2 regions of the Glutamicibacter sp. BSL13 genome follow, and region 1 is predicted to be linked to the other one. Evidence: riboswitches for the same ligand, from Rfam matches in the RefSeq annotation. Region 1 holds a riboswitch; the other holds the start of a gene.
The links. Region 1 has a riboswitch for S-adenosylmethionine ahead of RCJ92_RS12395 (flavin reductase family protein). Riboswitches for the same ligand answer to the same signal wherever they lie in the genome.
Positions count from the first base shown of each region.

Region 2: another riboswitch for S-adenosylmethionine. It lies ahead of RCJ92_RS03935 (ABC transporter substrate-binding protein); the one in region 1 lies ahead of RCJ92_RS12395 (flavin reductase family protein).

Region 1 covers NZ_JAVGCZ010000083.1:611-6,247, reverse strand. The annotation lists gene RCJ92_RS12405 (ZIP family metal transporter) at 1-482, opposite strand, end outside; gene dnaB (replicative DNA helicase) at 585-1,949, opposite strand; gene RCJ92_RS12395 (flavin reductase family protein) at 2,589-3,089, opposite strand; SAM riboswitch class IV at 3,198-3,315, opposite strand; gene RCJ92_RS12390 (acyl--CoA ligase family protein) at 3,612-5,222, shown strand; partial or broken gene RCJ92_RS12385 (PQQ-dependent sugar dehydrogenase) at 5,298-5,637, shown strand, end outside.
Region 2 covers NZ_JAVGCZ010000013.1:11,328-16,964, forward strand. The annotation lists gene ggt (gamma-glutamyltransferase) at 1-1,575, opposite strand, end outside; gene RCJ92_RS03930 (ASCH domain-containing protein) at 2,019-2,408, shown strand; SAM riboswitch class I at 2,804-2,894, shown strand; gene RCJ92_RS03935 (ABC transporter substrate-binding protein) at 3,013-4,644, shown strand; gene RCJ92_RS03940 (ABC transporter permease) at 4,656-5,612, shown strand; gene RCJ92_RS03945 (ABC transporter permease) at 5,627-5,637, shown strand, end outside.

The DNA.
Region 1 (5,637 bases):
GGGCGGCGGGCCTGCTTCATGTCCGCGGTGCTGGCCAGTCCCTCGGGGATGTTGGAGATGAAGATGGCCGCGAGCATGGTGGGGTTGATTCCCGCTCCGGCCACGACTCCCAGGCCCAGGGCCACCGATTCGGGAATCCCGTCAATCAGCGCCCCGACGGCGATTGCGGTGCCGGAAGAGTCCTGGGTGCGCGGGGTGCTGGCGTGGCGTCGCGCCGTCAGCCAGGCCAGCAGCCGATTGGCGCCGAAGTAGAGCCCCGCGCCGGCGAGCACCCCGGCGACGCTGGCCGCCAGGCCGCCCTGCTGGTAGGCCTCCAGCACCAGCTCGAAGCTCAGCGCACTGATCAGCACCCCTGAGCCGAAGGCCATGATCGCGCAAACCCAGATCCGCGGAATGCGCAGCCACCAGGCCGCCCCGGCCCCCAACAGCAGGGCCGAACCGGCCACGGTGCCCCACAGCAGGGCTTGAAGGCTCTGGATCATGGCACCCACTATAGCGGTGGGCTGCCGACCCTTTGGCTGGAGTCGGATGCGCCTTCGGGATTTGTCCTGCCGTGGCTCGGGTCATCGAGCCAGGGGTTGCCCCTACCCTTCGCTTTGCATGTTGCTGAACCGGGAGTAGTGGCCCTGGAAGGCGACGGTAATGGTTTTGGTGGGACCGTTGCGGTGCTTGGCCACAATCACGTCGGCCTCTCCGGGACGATTTTCCTTGTCGTACACGTCCTCGCGGTGCAGCAGGATCACCATGTCCGCATCCTGCTCAATCGAGCCGGATTCACGCAGGTCCGAGACCATCGGCTTCTTGTCCGTACGCTGTTCCGAACCACGGTTCAGCTGCGAGAGCGCGATGAGCGGGACATCGAGCTCCTTGGCCAGCAGCTTCAGGTTACGGGAGAACTCCGAGACTTCCTGCTGGCGTGATTCAACGCGCTTGCCCGAGCTCATCAGCTGCAGGTAGTCCAGCACGATCATCTTCAGCTCGTTGCGCTGCTTCAGGCGGCGGCACTTGGCGCGGATCTCCATCATCGACATGTTCGGGGAGTCGTCAATGAACAGCGGAGCCTCATTCAACCGTCCCATGGTGGTGGCGATCTTGGTCCACTGGGCATCCTCCACCGACCCCTTGCGCAGGTCCTGCAACTGGATCGAGGCCTCCGCGGAGAGCAGACGCATCGCGATTTCATTGCGCCCCATTTCCAGGGAGAAGAACACGGTGGCCATGTTGTTCTTGATTGCCGCCGAACGCGCGAAGTCCAGGGCGAAGGTCGACTTGCCCACGGCCGGGCGCGCGGCGATGATGATCATCTGCCCGCCCTGCAGGCCCTGGGTCAACTCATCAAACTCGTAAAAGCCGGTGGGGACACCGGTGATGCCGTCACCGGCGTTGGCCGCATTTTCGATCTCATCGACGGTGCCCTCGATGATCTCGCTGAGCCGGACATAGTCTTCGCTCGAGCGATTCTCCGCAACCTTGTAGACCTCGGCCTGCGCCTCGTTGACGATGGCGTCCACGTCCCCGTCCGGGGAGTAGCCCATCTGCACGATCCGGGTCCCGGCGTCGACCAGGCGGCGCAGCACGGCGCGTTCGCGCACGATCTCGGCGTAGTAACCGGCGTTCGCGGCGGTGGGCACGGACTGGATGAGGTTGTGCAGGTATGCGGCACCGCCCACCCGGACGATTTCGCCCCGCTTGGTCAGCAGGTCCGAAACGGTGACGGCGTCAGCCGGTTCGCCCCGTCCGTAGAGATCAATGATGGCCTCATAGATCGATTCATGGGCCGGACGGTAGAAGTCGTTGCCGCGGACCACCTCAATGACATCGGCGATCGCGTCCTTGGAGAGCATCATGCCGCCCAGAACCGACATTTCCGCGGCGATGTCCTGCGGTGGCGTACGCCCCGCCTCGGAGTCGCGGTTCTCGTAGGCCTGCTCAGCGCTGGCAATAGACATTCAAATCCCCTTCTACCCACCGGGAACTCGGCGACCGGTTCACCGTCCACCTCGTATCGTTCCATCGGGCCCCGACAGTTTGGGGGCGCTGGGGAAACTTGTGGATATTTCAGTTCCAGAGCCAACAGTAGGCCTCTTATGTAAGGGCGTAAACTCGCTTATCCACAGGATCTGTGGACAAGCGGCAGCTATCTGTGGAAGGGGTTGTGCAGGAACTGGGGAGAACGCTGTGGATTTCCCCACTTAACCGCAACTAATACCTGATTGACTTGGTGTTTCAGGTTTTCACACGTGTGGATAAAAATTAAGTTTTCCTCCGCGGCATTGTGGGTTTTGGATCTTTTCCACAGCCGGAAAGCCCACAATTCGGGGGCGTGGAGGCGTCAACCACGGTTATCCACCCGAAATCCACAACACTGTGGAAAGCTTTGTGGATTACTTCAGATCTAAAAACCCGCTACTCATCGCAGGACCACCCATCACGGTCCCTCGGATGCGGGGCTTCGTCCACAGATCCCCGGATTGCCTCATCTCGGGACTGTGCACTGCGCCTGACACGCAACCCGGTTTGAAGCGGTTAACGCAATGAATCCCACCGCGGCGTACGACGCAGTGGGATTCATCGATGCCGCCCTGCCCTTAGACCAGGGCCGGCACCTTGAGGGTGTGGAAGGCGGAATCATGGAAGATCGACGGGGTGTGTGCCGAGGCCTGGTGGCCGTGCACCTGCAGCAGGACGACCCAGTGGTCCCCGGCTTCAACCTCGTTGTAGATGGAGGTATCGAGCCAGAGGGTGGATTCCTCGATGAACAACGCCTGCTGCTCGGTGATGCGGGTGTGCAGCCCGGCGAAGCGGTCACCCTTCTTCGAGGCGATCTGGGCGCAGACCCCCTCGTTGCGGCTGCTGAGCACCGAGACCCCGATACGCTGTGCCCGCCGCAGCTTCGGCCAGGTGTTGGAGGTCTTCTGCACGGCGAACATCACCAGCGCCGGATCCAGGGAGACCCCAACGGTAAACGAGGAGGCAACAATTCCGGTCTTGACGCCATCGATTTCGGCGCACAACGCCGCGACGCCCGAGGGGTGCTGGGCGAAGACCTTGCGCAGGGTCAACGGGTCGAGATCCTGATTCAATGACATGATTCGTATCCTTAGCATCAGGCCCACCGTGGTCGGCGACGGTCGAATGCCCATAGCGCCGCAGGGCCAAGCTGCTGCACTGTGGATTCGAAGGTTTTACGCCTCGGTGTGCGGTACTTGTTCCACGCGGTGGCGCGCGGAACCGAATCCTCACCTGGAGCACCCCACTACCGTTTAGAGGGTTGCCGGCCAGCTAGCCAGGGCTTGTCAGCTGACGCTCTTGATTCTGTCTACGACACTATGGCCCGCTGCGGCGTAACGTCAAACATTTCCTGTCTTATACCGCAATCTTCGACATATTGTTTCGCCCGCCCCCTCCTTCCGCTACGCTCGCCGCCGATAATTTCGCCCGACGCAGCTCACCAACGGACACCGCCTCCTACGCTGGTCGCCCCGCGGGCGCCGTTGGGCGCAATGGCACGCAGTTTCTTTGTCTGGGGTTCAGTTTCATGCCACGATGTCTTGCGAGGTGCCCTGCGTCACAGCGCGGGGCCGGATAGTTACCGACCCCGAGGAGCCCCCATGGCATCGTTGCTGGCCAACCACTCAGAATTGACTCCCCTGCGCTTCCTGGAACGCTCCGTGGAGGTCTACCCGGAGAAAACCGCGGTGATTCACGGTTCGCGCAGCTACACCTGGGCCCAGTTCGAGGAGCGCGTCCAGCGGCTGGCCCAGGTGCTGGCCCAACGCATTTCCCCGGGCGACCGGGTCGCGGTGCTGGCCCCGAACACCCCGGAAATGCTGGCCGCCCACTACGCGGTCCCGCTGGCCGGCGGCATCCTCGTTGCCCTGAACACCCGCCTGGCCGCCCACGAGCTGCAGTACATCTTGTCGCACGCCGAGGCCCGGCTGCTGTTGGCGGACACCGAGCTGCTGGGCAACACCGCACGGCTGCGCCAGGAGGTGGCGAGCCTGGAGGCGCTGATCGAGGTCACCGACGACCAGTACACCGGCCCGCGCCCCCAGGTGCCGGTCGACGCGGTGCTGGAGGACCTGCTGCGCCACGCCCCCGCCGGCCGCCTGCCCTATACGGTGGGCGACGAGCGGGCCCCGATCTGCCTGAACTACACCTCCGGGACCACCGGCAAGCCCAAGGGGGTGCTCTACTCACACCGCGGCACCTACCTGAACGCGCTGGGTGAGGCGTTCCACCAGCAAATGGACGCGCACACCCGCTACCTGTGGACGCTGCCGATGTTCCACTGCAACGGCTGGTGCACGCCCTGGGCGATAACCGCCGCCGGCGGCACCCATCTGTGCCTGCGGGCGGTGCGCGAGGACGCCGTCTGGGATGCCATCGACCAGCTGGGCACCACCCACCTGTGCGGGGCACCAACCGTGTGCTCGATCATCGCCGACGCGCCCCGGGCCCACCGTGTGGGCCAGCCGCTGCGCATCACCACCGCCGGCGCTCCCCCGTCACCGGCCATCATTGGCAAGCTGCACCGGCTGGGCATCGAGGTGGTGCACGTCTACGGGTTGACCGAGGTCTACGGCCCGTACACGATCTGCGAGTACCAGCAGCACTGGGATGAGCTGAACGCCGAGCAGCGGGCCGCCAAGCTCTCCCGGCAGGGGGTGGGCATGGTGACCGCGGAGTCCGCCCGCGTAGTGGACCTGGACATGAACGACGTGCCGGCCGACGGACAGAGCATGGGCGAAATCGTGCTGCGCGGCAACAACGTGATGATCGGCTACTACAAGGACGAGCCGGCCACCGAACAGGCCTTCGCCGGGGGCTGGTTCCACACCGGGGACCTGGGCGTGATGCACCCGGACGGCTACATCCAGCTGCGCGACCGGGCCAAGGACATCATCATCTCCGGCGGGGAGAACATTTCCACCGTGGAGGTCGAGCAGGTGCTGGCCAGCCACCCGCAGGTGCTGGATGTGGCGGTGGTGGGCATCGCGGATGAGAAGTGGGGCGAACGCCCCATCGCCTACGTCATCCGGGCCAGCGGCTCACAGGTGGATGAGGCGGCCCTGATCGCCCACGCCCGCGAACAGCTGGCCGGGTTCAAGGTGCCGCGCACCATCGTTTTCCCGCAGGATTTGCCGCGCACCTCCACGGGCAAGGTGCAAAAGAACGTGCTGCGCACCCTGCCGCTGCCCTCCGCGGCCGCCACGCGATAAACCCGGCGCGCGGTGGGCTGACATGCCGGCGCTGGGCTTGCTACGCTGTTGCTCCCCGGGGTTGAGGAGGGCAGCATGCGAGGCCGACACTGCTGGTACCCGCTGGCCGCCCTTTGCCTGCTGCTGGTCGCCTGCAGCGGCCCGGCGCCAATCCCGCCGGCCGCCCCGCAGAGCGGCGCCAGCCCCACCGCCAGCGGGCCCACCGGGCCCTCCTCCACGCAGCGCGCGGAGGTCACGGTCGTCACCCGGAACCTGCAGGCCCCGTGGTCGATCTGCCGGGCCATGGACACGACGCTGGTCAGTGAACGGGACACCGCCCGGATCCTGGAGGTCGACACCGCCGGGCGCCAGCGCACGGTGGGCACCGTGCCGGGGGTGCGCTTGGGTGGTGAGGGCGGGCTGCTGGGGCTCGCGT
Region 2 (5,637 bases), on a different contig from region 1:
AATCGCCTCGGAAATCTCCATGCCCAGATCCACGCGGTTGACCAGGGTCTGCAGCACCGTGGTGATGATCGTCGAGCCGCCCGGGGAGCCAACCGCCAGCATCGGCTTGCGGTCCTTGAGCACAATGGTCGGCGCCATGGAGGAGCGCGGCCGCTTGCCCGGCTCGATGCGGTTCGGGGCGGCCGGATCGTAGACGGTGGAGAAGTCGGTCAGCTCGTTGTTGAGCAGGAACCCGCGGCCCGGCACCACGATGCCCGAACCGCCGGTCTGTTCAATGGTCAGCGTGTAGGACACGACGTTGCCCCACCGGTCGGCCACCGACAGGTGCGTGGTCGAGATATTCTCCGTGTCCTTCTCCTGCGCCACCACACCGGCTTCGGTGGGGCAGCGCCCGTCGTAGTTGGCGGCATCGCCCGGCGCTACCGGTTTCACGGAGGCGCGCTGCGGATCCAGGGCGCAGGCCCGTTCGGCCCCGAAGAGCCGGTCGGTCAGCTGGCGGGTGGGCACATCGACGGATGCCGGATCCCCGACGTATTTGCCGCGGTCGGCAAACGCCAGGGCGCTGGCCTCCAGGTAGTGGTGCAGCGCGTCGGGTCGCGGCATCGTGGAAAGCTGGAACCGGTTCAGGATGTTCAGGGCCTCGCCGACCGTGGTGCCCCCACTGCTGGAGGGGGCCATCCCGTAGACGTCCAGGCCGCGATAGTTCACCCTGGTCGGCTTCTGCTTCACGACCTTGTAGCGTGCCAGGTCCGCGGCGGTCATGTGGCCGGCTGGCACGGGCAGCTCGGTTCCCGGCACCACCGGCGGGGCCTGCACGGTCGCGGCGATCTGCTCGGCGAGCTCACCGCGGTAGAACGAGTTGATGCCCCGGCGCGCAATCATGCGGTAGGTCTTGGCCAAATCGGGGTTCTTGAACACGCTGCCCACCTTGGGGGCAGCCCCCCGGGGAAGGTACAGCTTCCGGGTGGACTCGAAGGCCTCGAACCGCTCCTTGTTATCCAGGGTTTGCTCGCGGAACGTCTCATCCACGACGAAGCCGCGCGTGGCCGTCTTGATGGCCGGCTGCAGGGCCTTGCCCAGGCTCATCGTTCCCCAGCGGTCCAGGGCCTCATCCCAGGTGGCCAGCGTGCCGGGCACGCCCACGGACACCCCGCTGGTCACCAGCTCCGGGGTGAAGGGGTAGGGGCTGCCGGTCTGCGGATCAATGAAGGCGTCGTGGGGCATAGCGGCCGGGGCGGTTTCCCGACCGTCCAGCGTGCTGATCTTCCGGGTTTCGGCGTCGTAGTACATGAAGTAGCCTCCGCCGCCAATGCCGGCGCTGTAGGGTTCGGCGACTCCCAGTGTCGCGGCGGCGGCCACCGCCGCGTCCACGGCGTTGCCGCCGCGGCGCAACACGGAAATCGCCGCGGAGGTGGCCTCCGGGTCGACGGTGGCCACGGCGCCACCGTAACCGGTGGCGGTGGCCTGCTTTTCGGTTTGGCGTGGTTCTGCCTGGGCCGGCGCTAGACTGAGCGCGGTCAAGCCTAACGCCAGGCTGATCGCGCAGGCTGGGGCGCGAAGTGATCGTGGGTGCACAGCTACCCGCTCCTTGGGGGGTTGATGGGTTCTGACCCCCTCAAGCTAGGCGTAGTGCACCACATCCAGTGGAAGTGACACGCATCACATTAGAAAAGTTGTGGTTGTCCTGAGGAACCGGCTTTCGGCGCAGCGCCTCCGGGGCGGGGCCGTCCTTCGGAGAGGAGCCGGCGGTTTCTGTGCACGAAGCACCGTATGCCTTTCCCGCCGATTTTTGCGCGCAACCTTGGTTCCGGGCAGAGGCAATGAAAGGCCCCTGTGCAGCGCCGGCCCATGGCGGAAAGCACTAGGCTTGGGCCATGGATTCCTCGGCCTCCCGGCTCCCGCCAGTCGACCTCGCGCGGGCAAGACAATTGTGGGGCGACTATGTGCTTTGGGCAGGGGGCGGGGGCCTGCGACCCGAGGTGTTGCCTGTCGTTGACTACTTCGGGGACAGTCCCGCATTGGCCGATGCGTTGCTGCGCGCAGTTTCCGACGGGGATAAGCGCGCAACCTCGAGCCTGGAGAACGAGTACACGGCAAGCGGTGAACCGTTGCCGGAGGCAGGCGCCTATTGGCTAGCCTGCGATTCCACCGGTACGGCGCGTCTCATCCTGCAGACCACCGAGGTCACCTTGGCGGCCTTTGACCACGTGGACGCCGATTTCGCCTTTGCTGAAGGGGAGGATGACCGCTCGTTGGCCAGCTGGCGCCGCGAGCATGAGAAGTACTGGCGTCGCACCCAGCGGGTTGCTGGACACCAATGGGATCCGACCCTGACGTCGCAGCCGGGTTTCCGGGTCGTGCTTGAGCGTTTCGTTGTCGCCTGGCCTATGGGCCCCGGCAGGGCGTAGCGCCCAGCGGTTTTTCCGCGCCGGTGGATCGGCCGGCTCGTGGATGAGGAATCTGTACAGGGTTTCACAGGGCTCCAACTGCGGGACAAGGCCAAGCCGGCCCGGCCCTGCGGCTGCTGCACAGTGCTGCCCCCGGTCCGCGGAGGCGTGTAAAACCCGCGCCACCCACTACAGCGGGCGCGGTGGCACCGGCGCCACCCTGCCGGAGGAATTGTCAAGGATCTGCGGTTTTCGCCTTCACACAATGACTTACCGGCGCGTGTGACCCCATTGTTACGGTGCTGCCGAGCCTTTGTCGCCTCCTCGGTGGCGATGTGACGTCGATGTTTCGTCATGGTTGGTCACATGAATGTCCCCGCCGCACACTGAAATCACCCGGAACACCCACCGGAACAACACCATCCAGAGCGACTGAGAGACCTGGCTCGTTGACGTCGCAGCAACCACCCCGACGGGGAGCGGTGCTAAGGCCAGGACCGATGGAGATTGCTAGATTTCGCAACGGTCCCCGAACACGGGCGGATGTCTGCCTGTTTTGCCTCCCTTCGCGGGAGGGACCTGAATTCAGCGTGCTCCTCGGGCTAAACCGAGAGGAACACGGATTATGCGGCCACCACGTTTGGCGCTGAAAGCCACCGCACTGCTTGCGGCCCTGGGGCTGTCGTTGACCGCATGCGGCGGCAGCGGCGCGGCAAGCCCGAACACCGAGTCGGCACAGCCAGCCGGCGACCCGGTGCAGGGTGGAACCCTGACCTACGCCGAGGTCACCCCCATCGACAACTGGCAGACCCAGGCTGCCCGGTTCTACGAGAAGGCCAACGTGCTGAACTCGGTGCTGGACCGGCTGACCTATTTTGACGCCGAGCAGGGCAAGCTGGTGGGGTGGATCGCCAGCGGCTTCACCTCCAACGAGGCCAAGACCCAGTACACGTTCACCATTCGTGACGGGGTGACGTTTTCCAACGGCACCGCACTGGATGCCAAGGCCGTCAAGGCGAACCTGGACGCGCTGGGACTGGGCATCAAGGATGCGCAGATCCAGCCGAACGTGGATTTCTCGGCGTACAAGTCCTCCAAGGTGCTCGACGGGAATAAGGTCCAGGTCACCCTGAAGCGCCCGGACGCCAACTTCCTGCGCGCCACCTCCTCGGTGACCGCCGGGCTGGTGGCCCCCGAAACGCTGAAGCTGGACAACGCCGGGCAGTCGGCGATCTCCAAGATCGTGGGTTCCGGACCGTTCGTCTTCGCCTCGGAAAAGCCCGATGAGGAGGTGGTGTTCAGCGCCCGCGACGACTACGCCTGGGCTCCGCAGGGTGCACAGAACCCGGGGGCTCCCTACCTGGATGAGCTGGTCATCAAGTACCTGCCGGAGGTTGCGCACCGTGCCGGGGCCGCCCAGTCCGGGCAGGTGGACCTGGTGCGGGGATTGCAGCCGGTGGATGAGCAGGTGCTGAAATCCGGCGGCGGCCAGGTGTTCGCCGCGCAGGGCGTGGACTTGACCACCAACAACGCCTCGGTGCGCATTGGCTCCGGGCAGCTGACCGACGCCAAGGTCCGCCAGGCGCTGCAGGTGGGCATCGACCGCCAGGCGCTGAAGGACACCGTGCTTTCGGACAGCTATGTGATTTCCGCATCGATTCTGAACCACAAGGCCCCGGGCTTCGTGGACTTCTCCGCGGAATTGGCCTACGACCCGGCGCGCTCCAAGGAGCTGCTGGATGAGGCCGGCTGGGTTCCGGGACCGGATGGGATCCGGCAGAAGGACGGGAAGAAGCTGGAGGTCACCGTCGCCTCCTCGAACAACTCGGTGGTCATCAAGCCGGCCTTCGAACTTATTGAGCAGCAGTGGCGCGAGATCGGGGTCAAACTGGTGAACCGGGCAGCGGACAACACGTTCCTGACCAGTGCCCTGGTCGATGACAAGGTCGAATTCTTCGGCACCCGGCAGTTCGCCTACGGCGGGCTGGGGCCGGTCTTCGGGCCGGCGAACAACACCCAGACGCTGAACGCGGACGAAGAGTTGAACGAACTGTTCACCCGGGAACAGGCGGCCACCACCGAGCAGGAGCACCTGAAGCTGATCGGTGAGGAACAGCGTGCCCTGGTGCTGGACAAGGCCCTGACCCTGGTGCTGTGGGATGAGGTCCAGGTCTACGGCGCGCATTCGGGCACCCACGTCGACTTCACCTCCGGCACTGCCCCGATCTTCCAGGGCGCCTGGAAGAGCGGCAAGTAGGGGAGGGAAGCATGGGTGGATACATTGCCAAGCGCGTTGGCCAGGCCCTGCTGGTCATCTGGCTGGCCTACACCGCGGTTTTCCTGGCGGTGCAGGCCCTGCCGAACGACCCGGTGACCATCTTCCTGTCCACCGACGCCGCCGCGGACCCGGCCACCATCGCACAGCTGAAGGCCCACTACGGCTATGACCAACCGCTGATCACCCAATACCTGGGACAGCTGGGCGCGCTGCTGCGCGGAGACCTGGGCTACTCGCTGTCCTCCGGGGCGCCGGTGGCCGCCCGGATCGGGGAGGTCATCGGATCCACGCTGGTCCTGGCCGGCAGCGCCTTCGTGCTGGCCGTCCTGCTGGCGGTGGCCCTGGTGGCCGCGGCCACCCTGGCCCGTGGTGAGCGGCTGCGCCGGGCGCTGTTGAACCTGCCGCCGCTGTTCATTTCAATCCCGGTGTTCTGGCTGGGCCTGGTGCTGCTGCAGCTGCTGGCCGTGCAGCTGGGGGTGATGTCCCTGTTCCCGGACGGTTCGGCGCTGTCGCTGCTGGTGCCGATCCTGGTGCTGGCCCTGCACCTGAGCGCACCGATCGCCCAGGTGCTGCTCAAGAGCGTTCAGCAGGTCTCGGCCCAGCCGTTCGTGGACGTGCTGCGCGCCAAGGGGGCCGGGGAGTCCTGGATCTTCTACCGCCACACGCTGAAGAACGCCGCCCCGGCCGCGCTGTCGATTGCCGGGATCACCATCGGCACCCTGCTGGCCGGCTCGGTGATCACCGAGACCGTGTTCGCCCGCGCCGGACTGGGGCAGCTGGTGCTGCAGGCGGTCACCGTCCAGGACATTCCCCTGGTGCAGGGGCTGGTGCTGCTCACCGCCGCCACCTTCACCGTGGTGAACCTGCTGGTGGACCTCATCCACCCGCAGCTGGACCCACGAATCATTACCGCCCACGCCGGCTCGGCACGGGCCCTGGCCGCCTGAAGGGACAAGGGATCATGAGCGTACT